Regions from separate parts of the Frankia sp. R43 genome, predicted to be linked through region 3. Evidence: riboswitches for the same ligand, from Rfam matches in the RefSeq annotation. Region 3 holds a riboswitch; each other region holds the start of a gene.
The links. A riboswitch is a leader RNA that binds a small molecule or an ion and turns the genes downstream of it on or off. The one in region 3 is predicted to bind cyclic di-AMP.

Region 1: it holds a riboswitch for cyclic di-AMP, as region 3 does, so the genes downstream of both, ACG83_RS42745 (transglycosylase family protein) here and ACG83_RS22925 (C40 family peptidase) in region 3, are expected to answer to the same signal.
Region 2: it holds a riboswitch for cyclic di-AMP, as region 3 does, so the genes downstream of both, ACG83_RS38325 (peptidoglycan-binding protein) here and ACG83_RS22925 (C40 family peptidase) in region 3, are expected to answer to the same signal.
Region 4: it holds a riboswitch for cyclic di-AMP, as region 3 does, so the genes downstream of both, ACG83_RS23560 (transglycosylase family protein) here and ACG83_RS22925 (C40 family peptidase) in region 3, are expected to answer to the same signal.

The regions. Positions count from the first base shown of each region.
Region 1 is NZ_LFCW01000005.1:644,549-648,754, forward strand. It holds gene ACG83_RS42740 (serine/threonine-protein kinase) at 1-825, opposite strand, end outside; gene ACG83_RS42745 (transglycosylase family protein) at 1,179-1,556, opposite strand; cyclic di-AMP (ydaO/yuaA leader) riboswitch at 1,569-1,769, opposite strand; gene ACG83_RS23540 (cytochrome P450) at 2,199-3,455, shown strand; gene ACG83_RS23545 (SDR family NAD(P)-dependent oxidoreductase) at 3,504-4,206, opposite strand, start outside.
Region 2 is NZ_LFCW01000013.1:27,689-31,894, reverse strand. It holds gene glyA (serine hydroxymethyltransferase) at 1-1,007, shown strand, start outside; cyclic di-AMP (ydaO/yuaA leader) riboswitch at 1,528-1,729, shown strand; gene ACG83_RS38325 (peptidoglycan-binding protein) at 2,002-2,745, shown strand; gene mce (methylmalonyl-CoA epimerase) at 3,233-3,658, shown strand; gene ACG83_RS38315 (hypothetical protein) at 3,808-4,158, opposite strand; gene ACG83_RS38310 (LppP/LprE family lipoprotein) at 4,194-4,206, opposite strand, start outside.
Region 3 is NZ_LFCW01000005.1:470,926-475,131, forward strand. It holds gene ACG83_RS22920 (hypothetical protein) at 547-936, shown strand; cyclic di-AMP (ydaO/yuaA leader) riboswitch at 1,332-1,499, shown strand; gene ACG83_RS22925 (C40 family peptidase) at 1,625-2,611, shown strand; gene ACG83_RS22930 (PHB depolymerase family esterase) at 3,669-4,206, opposite strand, start outside.
Region 4 is NZ_LFCW01000005.1:650,137-654,342, forward strand. It holds gene ACG83_RS23555 (hypothetical protein) at 38-1,003, opposite strand; gene ACG83_RS23560 (transglycosylase family protein) at 1,276-1,653, opposite strand; cyclic di-AMP (ydaO/yuaA leader) riboswitch at 1,667-1,867, opposite strand; gene ACG83_RS23565 (XRE family transcriptional regulator) at 2,200-2,808, opposite strand; gene ACG83_RS23570 (FMN-binding glutamate synthase family protein) at 2,951-4,206, opposite strand, start outside.

The sequences.
Region 1 (4,206 bases), 170 kb from region 3:
GGGGGTGGGCCGGGCCGCCGGATCCTTTTCCAGGCAGCGCTCCAAAATGCCGCGGATCTGCTCCGGGCAGCTGTCCCAGTCGGGCTGCTCGTTCACGATGCGGTGGAACACGGCGACATCCGCGCCGAACGGCAGCTCGCCGGTGGCCGCGTAATAGGCGGTGGCCCCGAGCGAGAAGACGTCACCCGAGGTGTCCAGGGCTTTCCCGCGAATCTGCTCGGGCGCCATGAAGGCGGGTGTGCCGATCGGTTCGCCGGTTCTGGTGAGCCGCACCGACGACGCCTCGACAGCTCGGGAGATGCCGAAGTCGATGACCCGCGGGCCGTCGGCGGCAAGGATGACGTTCCCCGGTTTCAGATCCCGGTGGATCACGCCCGCCACATGGATGGACTGCAGTGCCTCGGCGACCCCGGCGATGAGCACGAGGACGCTTTCCACCGGCAGCGGGCCCTGGCGGGCGACGGCCACGGCGAGGGAGGGCGCCGCGACGTAGGCGGTCGCCATCCAGGGGCGCGGGGCCTGGGCGTCGCTGTCGATGACCGGGGCGGTGTACAGGCCCTGGACGCGTTGGGCGATCGCCACTTCCTTCTCGAAGCGGCGGCGGAACTCGGGGTCGGAGGCGAACTCCGGCCGGGCGACCTTGAGCGCGAGCGGCCGGCCACCAGGGGTGTAGGACAGGTACACCGCACCCATGCCACCGGCGCCGATCCGGGCCCGGAGCCGGTAGCCGCTGATCTCGCGAGGATCCTGGGGCGTGAGCGGATTGAACACCGCATCCGGGGCCGGCCCCGATCCGTCAGGTGCGCCTGGTGGCGTACCGTTCATCGGTCTCCCTCAGGGTCGGGTTCCGTGCCGCACAGCGGTGACCAGCACAAACAGCCCAGCGCCGGCCATTCAGCCAAAACAATAGCCAACCCTGACTCTATGCATCATTCAGGGCACGGCACGCGAGACCTCGTCCGCGGTCGCCGCTCCCGCCCCACCCCGCCCCGCCCCGCCGCCTGAGGCGACCAGCCATGACCGCGGCCCGGCCGCCAGCCGACCGAACGCACAAAATGCCGGTGTGCCCGGACGTCTCGTGGACGTCCGGGCACACCGGCATGATCACCAGAGCACCGACTCCGGCACGGTTCTCACCGGGAGGTGCTCCGCAGTGCGGCCCGAGGGCTCACCCGGGCTCAGACCTTGTGGCCCCAGCACGGCTTCGAGCTCACCCACGGGCTCGAACCCTGCTGCGCATACAGAATATGCGCACGCTTCCACTGCTCAGCCACACTCGCGTTCTGCGGCAGACCCTTACCACCCACCGCATGCCACGTACCCGGCATGAACTGGAACAGCCCACCAGCCCCAATCGAGTTCACCACACGCGGATTACCACCGGACTCACACGGCACCACAGCACTCAGGAACCTATGCGCATCCGGCCGCGCCGCAGCACCCGCCGGCTGGGACATCGCGATACCGCCACCAATCGTCGCCGCCAACACCGGCGCGACCAGCAAAGCACGGCCACGACGGATGGAACGACGGTTCCTGCGAGCACCCGAAGTCATCAGGGACAAAATAAAAACCCTTCCCCACACCTACGAAGTTAGCTGTCGGGTTCGAGCCGGAAAAGCCCGGCCACACAGTGCGTGACAGGTCGACCGCACTATGCGGCTTCACCCCGAGGACGCCTGCCTACGACGCCCGGGAACCTGGGTCCCCCGCTCCCGCCTACTGGATGTCGAAGCACCGGGCGAGGCGGGATTCGGCGTGCCACCCGATGTGCGCTTCCCAGGTCCGGAAGCACGTCACCAACGTTACCCACCACCCGCCCGCGATTTCCAGGCCTCCGTGAAGAGCACCACTCAGCACCAGGAGGCCTTGAAAGCCGCTGCCGGCCTCCTCGACCCGGTGGAACGCCCCTTTCATGCCGCCGACATTCCATCAGCGTCAGCATCCCGCCACAGCACAACCGGAACCACCGTGCACCCGGTGACCGCCGGACTCGGCTGCGCGACGAGAAATTCTCCGGCCCGCGGAGAACACATCACGCGAAACAGACAGAACGCCGCCTGGCCACGGGGCTTCCGGCCGGCAGTGCGCGGGGGATTTGTCGGTACTATCCCGCGATTGGCGACAGAGATGATGGTTGACGCCATCCGCCGATATTCGAAGTATAAGTCGCGACGCACGTCGCAGAGGAGCTCGCGATGGACAGCGCACCGCCGCCGCAGAAGACCAGCGAACAGCCACCGCCGATCCTGGTCGCGCTCGACGCGGTCAGCCGGCAGAACCCGTACCCCACCTACCGGTCGATCCAGGAGAGCGGAGCGTTCGTCCGCAGTGAGGTCCGCGGCTGGGTCACCACCATCATCACCGGGCACGCCGACTGCTCCGCGGTCTTCCAGAGCCCGGACCTGGGCAGCGGCTACTCGGCCGGCCTCCACGCGGGTGCCCATCGGTCGACCGGATCCGACGACAGCGGGCTGAAGTCCCTGCTCCGGAAGGACCCGCCGGAGCACACCCGGCTTCGTGGCCTGGTGAACCGTGCCTTCACCCCGGGGGTCGTCGCGACCCTGACCGCCGAGATCACCTCGGTCGTCGACACCCTGCTCGACGCGGCTCTCGCGGCCGGCGAGGTCGACATGATCGAAGCGTTCGCCCGCCCGCTGCCACTGTCGGTCATCTGCCGCCTGCTCGGCGTCCCGGCCGAGGACGAGCCGGTCTTCAGCGAATGGGTCGTCCCGCTCGTACGCGGTCTGGCCCCCGACATGACCCTCACACCGGAGGACCTGCGCGCCCGCGCCGAGTCCACGCACTCCATCCAGGACTATTTCCGTGGCCTGATCGCCGAGGTCCGGGCGAAGCCACGCGAGGACCTGCTCAGCCAGCTCGTCGCAGCCGGGCAGGACAGCGACGTGCTCCCGGAGCAGGAACTGCTCGACCTTTGCATCCTGCTGCTCCTGGCCGGGTTCGAGACGACGGTGAACCTGATCGGCAGCGGCATCGTGGCGCTCCTGCGCAACCCCGACCAGCTGGCGCGGCTACGGGCCGAACCCGAGCTCGTACCGGCGGCGATCGAGGAGATGCTCCGCTACGACCCCACGTTCCCCTTCCTGATCCGCACCGTGCTGCGGGACACCGAGCTGAACGGCCATCCGTTCAGCCGCGGCGACAGCGTGGTGATGCTCATCGGAGCCGCGAACCGTGACCCTGACGTGTACCGCGAACCCGACCACTTCGACGTCGCCCGCTACGCGCAGACGACCAGCGCTCCCCGCCACTTCGGTCTCGGCCTGGGCATCCACTACTGCCTCGGTGCGCCGCTCGCCCGCGCCGAGGGCGCGATCGCGCTGCGTGCCCTGCTCGCCCGCACCGAGAAGATCACCCTGCTGGACGAGCCCAGCTACCGGCCCAGCGCCTGGGTACGCGCGATGAGCCGGCTGCCACTGCGCCTCTCGGCGTAACCGGGCTCTCGGCGTAACCGGGCTTTCGGCGTGGCCGGCCTCCGAGCGCTAGTCCCGCTGCACCCGCGGCAGCGGGACGGCGCCGTGATGCGAGGTCAGCCCGCCGTCGGCGACGAGCGTGGTGCCCGTGATGTAGGAGGCCGCCGCGGAGGCCAGGAACCAGACGGCGCCGGCCTGCTCGTCCGCACGGCCCCAACGCTGCAGCGGGATCCGCTGGCTGCTGGCCTCCACGACCGCCGGCTGCGACAGGTACGGGGCCATCAGCGACGTCTCGGTCAGGCCGGGCGCCACCGCGTTCACCCGGATGTTCTGCGCCGCGTAGTCGACCGCCGCGGCCCGCACCAGATTGATCACCGCGCCCTTCGACGCGTGGTAGGCCCAGTTGCCGGGATCCGCCTGCAGCCCACCGCTTGACGCCGTCACGACAATCGAGCCCCCGCCGCCGGCCCGCAGCACCGGCGCGACCGAACGGATGCCGATCGCCACACCACGGACGTTCACGGCGAGGATCCGGTCCAGCCGCTCGATCGCTCCGTCGGCCTCCCAGGGCACGGTCCCGCCGATGCCGGCGTTGAGGACGGCCACGTCCAGGCGCCCGAAGCTGGCGAGCGCGAGCTCGGTCATCCGTGCGCCGCACTCCTGCGTCGAGACGTCCGCGACCAGCGTGACCACCTCCGGCTCCGGACGAACGGCTCCGTCGAGGCGGGCAGCGGGCTGTGAGGCGGGGGACGCGGGCGGGGCGGAGGGAGCA
Region 2 (4,206 bases), on a different contig from region 3:
TGTTCGGCGTCGAGCACGCGAACGTCCAGCCGTACTCCGGCTCGCCTGCCAACCTGGCCGTCTACCTGGCGTTCCTGCAGCCGGGCGATGCCGTGATGGGCATGGGCCTGCCCTCGGGTGGCCACCTGACCCACGGCTGGACGGTGTCGGCCACCGGCCGCTGGTTCCAGGGGGTCCGGTACGGAGTACGCCAGGACACCGGGCGGGTCGACCTCGACGAGGTGCGCGACCTCGCGCTCCAGCACCGGCCAAAAGTGATCTTCTGTGGTGGGACCGCGATCCCCCGCACCATCGACTTCCCCGCCTTCGCGGCGATCGCGGGCGAGATCGACGCCGTGCTCGTGGCGGACATCTCCCACATCGCCGGCCTGATCGCCGGTGGCGCCCACCCCTCGCCCGTGGGCCACGCGCCGGTCATCACCACCACCACGCACAAGACCCTGCGCGGGCCCCGCGGCGCGATGATCATGTCGGACGCGGCGCACGCGTCCGCCCTCGACAAGGCGGTGTTCCCAGGCCTGCAGGGCGGCCCGCACAACCACACGACCGCCGCCATCGCGGTCGCGCTGCGCGAAGCCACCACCCCGGACTTCCGCGAGTACGCCCACCGCGTCGTCGCGAACGCGAAGGCGCTCGCCGAGGCGCTGTCCGCCCGCGGTTTCGACCTCGTCACCGGCGGCACCGACAACCACCTGATCCTGATCGACCTGACCAGCCGTGGCGTCGCCGGCAAGCCGGCCGCGAAGGCGCTGGACCGGGCCGGTATCGAGCTCAACTACAACACCGTTCCGTTCGACCCGCGCAAGCCGTTCGACCCGTCCGGCGTCCGGCTGGGAACGGCCGCGATCACCACCCGCGGACTGCAGCCGGAGCAGATGCCGACGCTGGCGGGCTGGATCGACGAGGCCGTGAAGGCCGCGGGCGATGACGACGAGACCACCATCAGCCGCATCGCCGGCGAGGTGCGCGACCTGATGACGGCCTACCCGATGTCCGGCTGGGTCTGATCACATCGCACATCCGCTCGGGCTCGCCCGGTCCGCTGGCCGGGCGAGCCTGTTCCTGACGGCGCGGTCGACGGGAGAGCGCCCACACCGCCAGCTTGCCCGCGACGTATGGGGCGGTTCCGCGGAACCGCCCCGCCAGTCACCGTAGGACGTCGGCGAGGGCCCCACGGGGACGGGGCAGGGTCCGGTATTCCACTCTCGCCGGAGATGCTACGCACATCACAGCCGATTCGGCGATCGCGAGCCGACAGGCCTGCCAGGGATCACTGCGGATCGGTCACCACCCTCCGCGGACGACCCGGTCACCACGCGCAGCTCAAGCAGCCGGCAGAACGCCGCATACACCACATCGGCGGCACCTGCGGTACTCGGCGGACCCTCTCCCCCTCTTCGTCGCGTACAGTGCGCATACACCAACCTGTTGTACGCATCGTGACTAGGTAGCGCCACAAAAGGGCAAAAACTGGGACTTGCGACTACCCTTAGTAGTTCGTTACGGTGTGTTGGCACCAAACAAGCGACGGGTCGTACGCCGAGTTCTGCCCTAGGCCCGTCGTCCCCTCCTAGTGACCACCAGGGCAGAAGCGGGGGAACCAGGTTCCTCCGGATGGCCACCGCACCCAGGCGGCCGTCCTCGGGGTGAAGTCGCCGCGCAGCGCGCGCCGACCGGGCTTCCCGGCCCGAACCCGACAGCTAACCTCGCAGGCGTACGGGAAGGATCTGCGTGTACGCATGCTTGGAATAGCAGCCGGGACTGCATCCGTCCCTCGGAACGCCGCCGCGGTAACGCCGCGCCCGTAACCCGGGGTTGACACCGGAGATCTGGGGCCCGCTCGGGCCCAGACAAATTTCACGCCGATAGCAGAACGCGCGTCCATTCGTGCGCCTTTTTTCGCGACCCCATTTCGTCGCGACTCATTGATCCGTGTACGGATCACTGGCGCCCGAAGACGCCCTACCCGCCTGCTCTTCAACGTAGAAACGAGATATCTTGATGTCGACCGGAAAGCACCGCAAGTCCCCCAGCGTCCGCCGCCGAGGCCGTGGTCGCTCCGCTGCTGTTGCCGCGGCGAGCGTCATCGGGGCATCCGCCGGCCTGTTCTTCACCGCGAGCCCCGCCAGCGCGGCGGTAATCTCGGACACCAGCATCGCGCAGGCGGCGAAGAACGCCGGCCTGAACTCCTGCCGCGGAATTCCGCTGAGCACCTGGGTCGCCGTCGCGCTCGCCGAGTCCGGCGGCAACACCACCGCCCACGCGACCGTCGGCGAGGACTCCCGCGGCCTGTGGCAGATCAACATGCGCGCGCATGCCAGCTGGGTCGGAAACCGCGACCTCTACGACCCGAACGTCAACGCCTGGGCCGCACGGCAGGTCTGCCAGAGCCAGGGCATCACCGCGTGGAGCGCCTACACCAACGGCATGCACACGAAGTACCTGGCTCGTGGAGCCGCAGCAGCCGCGGCCGTGGGCAACTCGGTGAGCACCACGGTGTCCACCGCGCCGTCCACCAGCGCCAACCGCGCCGTCGACTCGGGCTACATGCGGCTGGGCGTGTCCGGCCCCCGCTGGGATGTCTCCCTGGTGCAGGACCAGCTGCGTAAGCTCGGCTACCCGATCGTCGTCGACGGCTACTTCGGACCGCAGACCAACCACATGGTCATCGACTTCCAGAAGAAGCACGGCCTGGTGCCCGACGGCGTCATCGGCCCGCTCACCCACAAGGCCCTGTTCGGCTGATCGGCCGCACAACCGAATACCCGAGCGAGCGACCGGTCGATCAGCTGCCCCTCGTAAGCTGATCGGAATCGTCGATCGACTCGACGCACCGTCCCCGCCGCGGGCCCCTGGACATCCAGAGGCGTCACGGCGGGGACGCCGCGTTTTCCGGCGATAAGCCGCACCCCTGGCATCGACTCGGCAGAAATGCGATCCAGCCGAGCTCCAGGCACCGTTACACGCCTTCCATTAATCACTACAGACAACACGGATCTTCTTGTGGGTCCGAGCGGGGAATTCATACCGACTGCGGTGACTGGGACCTTCCCGCACCACTCGTCATGAAACTTCGACGAAGCCCGGGGTGACGCGCGCCACAGGTCGGTGGTGACCGGGACACGGCGTACTGGATTCAGTGGACCGCAACGCCGTATCCGGGCACTCTCGGAGGCTGGGCCCGGGCCGGACGCCGCCACGGGCCGACCGTCCTACGACCAGGAGCGATGTTGTGCTGACCAGGATCGACCATGTCGGGATCGCCGTGGCCTCGCTGGAGGAGGCCATTCCTCGCTACGAGGCCGCATTCGGCCTGACGGTCGCGCATCAGGAGACCAACGAGGCGCAGGGCGTGCGCGAGGCCATGCTGCTGGTCCACAAGGGCGACACCGGCGGTTCCTACGTCCAGCTGCTGGAGCCGATCCGCGAGGACACCCCGGTCGGCAAGTTCCTGGCCAAGAAGGGGCCGGGCATCCACCACATCGCCTACGGCGTGGGTGACATCGACTCCGCGCTGGCGGCGCTCACCGTCGCCGGCTTCGACCTGGTCAACAAGACGCCCGTGCACGGCACGGCCGGCAGCCGCATCGCCTTCATGCACCCGAAGGGTGTCGGCGGTGTGCTCACCGAGTTGGTCGAGGCACCGGAAGGGCACTGACTCGGCGCCCCCGCACCGGCTGCACGCACAAGGCACCGGGCGTCGGCCATCCCGCCGACGCCCGGTGCCCCCCCAGCCCGCAGTCCCCAGCCCGCAGCCCGCAGCCCGCGATCACCCGTGGGCCGTGAAGGCCCGCCCGGCTGCCATCGTCACCACAGCACCGCGATCGCCACATTGGCCACCCCGAGCCCACCTGCGGCGTGAGCCAGGGCCGCCGGCGCCTCGCGGCCGCGGGCGTTGCCCACGACGGCGATGCCGGCGACGGCCGCCGCGACGACGAGCTTGACCGCGATCTTGGCGTTGTCCACGTCCCGGTCCACGGCCCCGCTGGACGCCAGCCCCACCAGGATCATGCCTGTGACGATCTGGACGAGGGCGCCGTGCAGGATGCCGGGCGTGATGACCGGATGCGGCGAGCGGATCTGCGCGAGCCACCCTCCGACAATCATGGCCATCCCGACCAGGTGAAACACAACAACGATGTCGTAGACCACGCCCATGACGTCTTTTCTACAGGACGTAGAACATGGCCGGCTCAGCGGCGGCTC
Region 3 (4,206 bases):
ACACATCCACACGGATCGGCTGCACACTGATGATGACGATGACCGGGCATCAGCCAGGATCGCGGCTCCCGGCCATCGCCACCCGCACCCCGCCCATGCCACGGGGCCATGACGGTCGTCGCGATCGATCACAGGCCACAAGCCACATCACTTATTGTGACGATCAGTCGGATGGCATCCAGTGGCCAGAACGGCGCAAGCCACTCGCCCGCCGCTTCGCTCCGTCACATCCGAAACCTTCCGTTGTCGACACGGAGATCTCCGATCGCTGGATCACACGGCAACCGGTGATGATCCATCCAGTCGGGTGCATCCGTTGGTCGACACCCGTCTGGTGGCCTCGACGCGCGCCGTCGTCCGTTGACTATGTGCCGGATCCTGCCGACCGCACGCCTAAAATCCCATGCGTCGACTAACGTAACCAACCGTGTCGGAACTTCGGCGATGGTCGAGAGCGGGGCGATGGTGCGCCTCCAGGCTGCCTTCCGCCCAGATCACGACGCCCCTCCAGCAGGCCCGCACCGCAGGCCGCGGCCGGAGTCAGCCATGACGCACCCCCAGCCGAGGCGACACGAGCTCTCGCTCCTGCCCGGCCGCGGCGATCTGATGGCCGAGCTCGCCAGCCGCCTGGAGGCTCTGGACGCGCTGCTCAGCCGGCTGGAGGACGCGGAGCGCCAGGCCGCGGACGCCGGCGAGCACATCATTCGCACCAGGCAGTGGCAGGAGGACACGGTCCGGACGCTCCAGGAGGAGCGAGCCCGGATGCGTCAACGCCAGCAGGCTCTGGACGATCTCGCCGAGCACGCGCGCGCGGCCGTCGAGGCCATGCAGAGCAGCTACCGCACTCTTCCGCCCGAGGTGACACAGCTCGCGATCGAGCTGCAGGTGCTCCACAACTCCGGGTTCCTGAGCCGCCGGAGCGGCCGTCCGCGCTGAGCCGGCCGTCCGCGCCGAACAACCGTTCCCCTGGGCAGGCCCGTCCACGCCGAGCCGGCCCGTCCACGCCGAGCCGCCGTCCGCGCCGAGCCGCACCCCTCCGTGGCCGTGCTTCACGGCCCGCTCCGGCGTCTGTTGCGGGCCGCCAGTTCGGAACTTCTCGTCACCTAAAGTGTTTGTCCGTGATCCTCGTGTGGCCGTCCAAAAACGTGACGTGAAGCTCAGCACCCCCTCTGACCTGGGCAGATGCGCTCCCGCAAGGGGCACTTCTTTGCACACTCGGTGTAGTTGGGGGGGACTAGTGTTTACCCACACCATCCGTGTGGACTAGTCTCGCTTGCGACGTCACGACAACACCGGGCCGAACGCCGAATCCTGCCCGCGGCCCCGGTGTCCCCTCCGAGTCGTCACCTCGGGCAGGAGCGGGGGACCCACCTCCACCGACCGGCACCAAGTAGTGGTGCGGGTCTAGGGGTGAAGTCCATCGCACGAAGGTCGCGCGACGGACCGGGCAGCCCAGCCCGAACCCGACAGCTCACCTCGCAGGCGTACGGGAAGGAACGCAACGTTGTCTGCGCAAAGCGTGCAGCTTGATACCGAGAGACGCCGGCAGCAGGAAGGCCGCGGCCGCCACCGGGCACCGTCAGCCCCCACGGCGTCGAGTCGAGCAAGAGCCAGGGCCCGAGCTGTGGCCGCCGTCACCACCGGGACTGTGGCAGTCTCCGGGGTCGCGCTCGCCGGATGTGCTCCGGACACCAACGCGGACGCTGCGTTTGATGAGGCGTCGAACACCGCCCCGATGACCCTCGCGACGCAGATCGGCTCGCGACTGGCCGTCGACGGGGCCATCCAGGTTGCGTCCGTGGCCGGCAGTGGGTCCACCACCGTGCTCGACGCCACCACCGACATCTCCGCGCCGACCCTCTCCTCGAAGGTCGACGTGGGCCTGCGGGTGACCAACCCCGAGGTCACCGTCAACGCGAACGAGCCGGTCAACATCGGTTTCTCGCTCTACGACGAGCAGACCAAGGCCCCGCTGGCCGACCAGCTCATCAAGGTCCAGGTCAAGCTGCCCACCGGGTGGGCGACCTTCCTGCACCTCACCACGGACGACCGGGGCCAGGCCTCCTACACGGCCCGAGTCCTGACGACCACCAACGTCACGGCGATCTTCGATGGTACGGACTCGCTGCAGTCCGCCCACTCCGAGAACGACGCCACCCTGACGGTTCGCCCCCCCGTGCCGGCGCAGGCCTCCCGTCAGGCCGTCCGCTCGACCGTCGAGGTCGAGACGCCCGTCGTCAGCGTGAACGTCGGAGCGAACACGATCGGCGAGAAGGCCGTCTACCTGGCATCGCTCCAGGCCGGCAAGCCGTACATCTACGGCGCGGAAGGCCCGAACTCGTTCGACTGCTCCGGGCTCGTGCAGTACGTCTACAAGCAGCTCGGCAAGAGCGTGCCCCGCACGACGGACCAGCAGTACGCGGCGACCACGCACATCTCCCAGTACAACAAGGCCCCCGGCGACCTGATCTTCTTCGGCACCCCGGGCAACATCTACCACGTCGGTATCTACGCCGGCGACGGCAAGATGTGGGTCGCCCCGCACAGTGGCGATGTCGTCAAGCTGCAGACGATCTACACCACTTCGTACCTGGTCGGCCGCGTCGCCTGAGCACCGTGAGTACCGGCCGGCCCACCTTGCTTTGCCGGCTGGCTCCGGGCTCCCCCCTGTTCACCTGATAAGCCGCACGCACTGACGGGGCAGCACGGATCGCCCTGTCCTCGGAACGAGCCGCCGCGCGATCTCCCCCTCCGGTCGCGCCCGGCTCCCGCCGCCGGGTCGGCGTTGGTCGGGATTGACTCCGGCCCGGCGGTCACCAGATCCGATGTGTGGTCCCCTGCACCGGACCGCAGCCTCACCTTCCGCAGACCTGCGAGCACGCCCCGTAGCCCGCACCGCCAGGAAGTGCCTGACGCCGCGCGACTCGCGCTCGCCGCGTGACCGTCTCGACACTTCCAGCACTTAGGCCGTTGCGACATCATTCTACTTCGGCATAAGCGGTGTAGATGCGGCGCAAACCGTCCAGAATGCGACCATCGGGCATCAACACCTGCCGCATAAACAAAACAGAACCACACGCGCCACCCACCCGGATCCGCAGATCGTAGATCCTTCCGGTGGGATGGACGTCAGATCCCCCCCCATCTGACGTCCATCCGGCCGGAAGGCCTCGGACTCCGCTGGTCGCCGTTCCGATCCCCCCCCCATTGGACCGGCGGCCAGCGGACCCTCCGCCACCCGGCCTCCTTGTGGCCTGTCGACGCCGTTACCCCCCTCCCGGCGACGCCGACAGGCCACGCGGGCCCCGACCGTGACTCCTCACCGGGATCACGGTCGGGGCCCGAACAGGAAATCGGCGCCGACGGCCGGAGGCAGCACCTCCGGCGCCCCTGGAGCCAGCCGAGAGGCAAGACCGGCAGGCCTGCTGATCCAACCTTCACCGGATCCGCAAGACCCGAATTGGCCAGCGGCTCCGCGACATCCTCGGCCGCCGCCGGACATCCGAGCTAAGTGACTAGTTCTTTGCAACTAGAGCAACTCGGCTGGAGTATGACGTGGCGGCCGATGCGGGGCCGATGGAGTCAGATGCGGGGCCGACCCCGCACCCCACACCCGTCCTCGTCGCACCCACCCTCGTCCCACCCGTCTCGTCGAGCCGGACTGTCTGTCACACGGTCCGGTGCAGGTCGCGGGAGAACTTCCACAGGGCGTCCGTGACGCCCTTGTCCCACTCGGTCTCGGCGAACCGGCCATGCGGCGTGACGTTGTCGCAGGTCGGCCCGGGCTCGGTGTCGAACTGCCCCACCACGCCGACCGCGGCGTAGATGGGCGTCGCCGAGGTGCAGGCCGCGAGCAGCGCCAGCCGGGCCCCCTCGCCCATGCCCCAGAGGTACACCCGGTCCAGGTCGATGTCGGACCGCTTCTCGTCCATATAGCGCACGACGTCGCTCAGGTACTGCACGTCCGCGCCTTTCGGGTCGTCCAGTCGCCAGGTTCCGGCGACGGCCTCCGGGAAAGCGAGCGCGAGATCCTTGCGATTCGCCAGCGAGGACACCTTGCTCCCCTCTTCCAACGTCTTCGCATCCGAATTGTCATCGTGCAGGATGATTACCAACGGCAACGGGTCGCCCGGATCAGAAGGCGCCTGGACGAGCAGTTCCCGGCCGGCCGAGGGATAGCTGTCCGGGATGGTCGCCTTTTCGACC
Region 4 (4,206 bases), 180 kb from region 3:
TGGGCGCACTGGTGTTGTCTACTCAGGCCACCGCGCCTCAGGCCACCGCCGGAAGCACGGTCGAGGGGTCAGCCTTCCCCGCGGCCTGGAGCCCGGTACCGGCCGACGTGGGCCGGCCGGCGATGGGGCGCAGCTGCTGCTGGGCCAGCTTGCCGGAGATCTGGTCAGCGATCAGCTGCAGCCGATCCATCGGCGGGGCGGGCTCGTAGTTCGTGTACGTGACGGTCACCGCGACGTGATCGACGATGAAGACGAGGTTGTCCACCGCCATGTCGTAGGTGAATTCCTGCTCTCGCACCTGCAACGTCACGCGCAGATACCCAGCGGCTCCGGTCGGCGCCGGGGGACGCTGGACCCCGGCCAGCTGATATTCGAGCCCTTCGGGGTCGGCGCCGGACTCGTCGATTCGGGCCTGGGTCTCCCTGCCCGAGCAGTCCGCGAACCGGGGATTGGCCCACATCGCGCGGACGGCAGCGGCCTGCTTCTCGGTCACTATTTCGGCGTAGGACGAGATGAACGAGTCCCCGTCATCACTCACGAAGATCGCGCCGACAGCGGTCGCCTCGGGCTCGTAGTTGAGGTCCGTCGCCGACAGGCCGAGGCAGTCCGCGAACTCAGGGGGGTACCGTTTCCCGGGCTGGACAGCGGCGGTATCGGTCTCGGCGGGAACGCCGGAGAAATAGGTTGTCGCCAGGTCCTCGGTCAGCACGAAGTCCTCGGGCCACAGACCCAGCACGCGCGGTGCTGACGTGGCAGGCCCCGGCGAGGCCGCTCCCGAAGTGACCGCGGTCTCGGGCCTCGCGGCGACGTCACCCGAGCAGGACGACACGGTGAACGCGATGACCGCCAGGAAAAGCCCGTGGCGCTTCGACGGGAGCTGGCGCGGTCGTCTTCCCAACGCCGAGGGCGCCGGCTTGCCCGCGACGTCCCGTACCGCGGACGGTCCGCCCCGGCCCTCGCCCGGCGCATACTCGCTCAGTCGAAACAGATCGCGAACAGCCACGTCTCGCACCCCCACGCATGCCAGCACCGGCGCAACCACCGGATGCCTCCCGCGCGGCAGGCACACACGACATACGTGCTCTATCGGGCCGGAAGGACAGCGAAGCTATCAGGCAGCTGTCAGCCTGCTGTCAGATGCCTGATAGCAGACCCAGGGGATACCAAACGAAGACAACGGACAACAATCAACAACCACTCACACGCCACACAAACGCCGATGCGCCCGCAACGTCATGAGAACGTCACGGGCGCACCGGTGTTGTCTGCTGCGGGTCAGATCCTGCCGCCCCAACAGCTCTTCGAGGAGTACCAGGGGCTGGTGCCCTGCTGCGCGTACAGGATGTGGGCGCGCTTCCACTGCTCGGCGACGCTGGCGTTCTGCGGCAGGCCCTTGCCGCCGACGCCGTGCCAGGTGCCGGGAAGGAACTGGAACAGGCCACCCGCGCCGATGGAGTTCACCGCGCGGGGGTTACCGCCGGACTCACAGGGGACAACCGCGCTCAGGAAGCGCTGTGCGTCCGGCCGGGCAGCGGCGCTCGCCGGCTGGGACATCGCGATACCGCCACCGATGGTCGCGGCGAGCACCGGCGCGACGAGCAGAGCACGGCCCCGACGGATGGAACGACGGTTCCTGCGGGCAGCCGAGGTAATAGTGGACAAAATGGTGTCCTTCCCCCACGCCTGCGAAGTTAGCTGTCGGGTTCGGGCCCGGGAATGGCCCGGCCGGCCGGCGCTTTCAGATCGCGCTCTCGGCGGCTTCACCCCAAGGACGTCCGCAATTCGACGTCCGGGAAACCTGGGTCCCCCGCTCCTGCCTGCGGTTTTGTTAATCACCGGGTGGGGCAGGATTCGGCGGGCCACCCGATGTGCGCTCCCCAGTCGGAAGCACGGCAGTGACGTTACACACGAGCCACAAACCAATTCAAAGGCTTTGTGAGGAGCGTCACATCCGACACCTCGGTCTTGAATTTCTTCCGCGTTACGTCTAGCCGGCCGAGAATTCGCCCTTTTTCTCCCGGCGCCATGCGACCGGCGTCAGCGATTCGTCACCACCCGTCAACCCAACCACTGCGCAAGGTGCGTGGCACGATCGGGCCCGCGACCGAATTTCCCGCCGTGGCGACGAAGAATTTTTCCGGCCCGAATTTCGACACATCATGACTTGATCCGTTTTCGCCGGCACCGCACCCGGTGGGGTCAGGGCTGGCCGGCGCCGACCTCGCCGTAGGCCACGACCGACAGGAACCGGATCGGCAGCTGGACCAGCTCCCTCGGCCCGTGCGCACCCTCGCCGTCAAGCTGCAGCGCGTCGCCGGGGCGCATGACGTAGCTGGCATCGCCGTGGCCGTAGATCATCTCCCCTTCGAGCATGTAGAGCAGTTCGGTACCCGGGTGCTGGAAGAGCGGGAACTCCTCGCTGCGCTCGGTCAGCGTGACGATGTGGGCCTCCATCCGCTTGTGCGGGCCGCGCAGCGCGCCGAGCAGGGTGTACTCGTGGCCCACCCGGGTCCCGCGCTGGGTGATCCGCGGCCCGGTGCCGGCGCGGGTGAAGACCGCCTCCCGGGCGGCGTCCGCGCCGCGGAACAGCGACGTCACCGGCACGTCGAGCGTCTCGGCGAGCCGGTCGAGCGTGGTCAGGCTGCAGGAGATCGACGCGTTCTCCACCTTCGAGATCATCGCGCTGGACACACCGCTGCGCGTCGCGAGCTCGGCCAGGGTCAGCCCACGGTCATGGCGCAGGCGCCGGACGTTGCCCGCGATGGCACGCTCCAGCCGCCCCTGCCGGGACGCGTTCTCCTCCCCCACACCCGAAACACTAGCGATGGCGCCCTCTTTGCCCGATCCGTCCGGTCGCCTGCTCCGCTGACCGTCCGGCCGCCTGCTCGGCTGCCCGGGTGGCTGGCTGCTCGGCTGCCCGGGCGGCTCGCCGCTCAGCGCGTCTCCCCGTTCACCGGTCGGCGCCCGGGATCCAGGTGGTCCCGGCAAGCGGCACCCGGGCCATCGCCGCGGCTTCGACCGTCAGCGCGACGAGGTCCTCGGGCTCCAGATTGCGCAGGTGCGCCTTGCCGCAGGCCCGGGCCAGCGTCTGCGCCTCCATGGTCAGCACCCGCAGGTAGTTCGCGAGCCGCCGGCCGCCCTCGACCGGGTCGAGCCGGGCCGCGAGCTCCGGATCCTGGGTGGTGATGCCGGCCGGGTCGCGGCCGTCCTGGAAGTCGTCGTAGTAGCCGGCCGCCGAGCCGAGCCGCTCGTACTCGCCCGCGTACCGCGGATGGTTGTCACCGAGCGCGATCAGCGCCGCCGTGCCGATGGCGACGGCGTCAGCGCCGAGCGCCATCGCCTTCGCGACGTCCGCCCCGGTACGGATGCCACCGGAGACGATCAGCTGGACCTTTCGGTGCAGGCCGAGCTCGTCCAGCGCCTGCACCGCCTGCGGCAGCGCGGCCAGCGTCGGGATGCCGACGTGCTCGATGAAGACGTCCTGGGTAGCGGCGGTGCCGCCCTGCATGCCGTCGAGGACGACGACGTCCGCGCCGGCGGCGACCGCGAGCTTCACGTCGTAGTAGGGGCGGCTCGCGCCGATCTTGACGTAGATCGGCTTCTCCCAGTCGGTGATCTCGCGCAGTTCGAGGATCTTGATGGCGAGGTCGTCGGGGCCGGTCCAGTCCGGGTGCCGGCAGGCGGAGCGCTGGTCGATGCCGGGCGGCAGGGTGCGCATGGCGGCGACCCGGTCGGAGATCTTCTGGCCGAGCAGCATGCCGCCGCCGCCGGGCTTCGCGCCCTGCCCGAGCACCACCTCGATGGCGTCGGCCTTGCGCAGGTCGGTCGGGTTCATCCCGTAGCGCGACGGCAGGTACTGGTAGACGAGGTGCTTCGACTGGTCGCGTTCCTCGGGAGTCATCCCGCCGTCGCCGGTGGTGGTGGACGTCCCGACATCGCTCGCGCCGCGGCCGAGCGCCTCCTTCGCCTGCGCGGAGAGAGCCCCGAAGCTCATCCCGGCGATCGTCACCGGAATGTCGAGGTGCAGCGGGTACTTCGCGTTGCGGTCCCCGAGGATCACATCGGTGCCACACCGCTCGCGGTAGCCCTCCAGCGGGTAGCGGGACATCGACGCACCCAGGAACAGCAGGTCGTCGAAATGCGGCAGGGCCCGCTTGGCCCCCCAGCCGCGAATGTCGTAGACGCCGGTGCTCGCGGCCCGCTGGA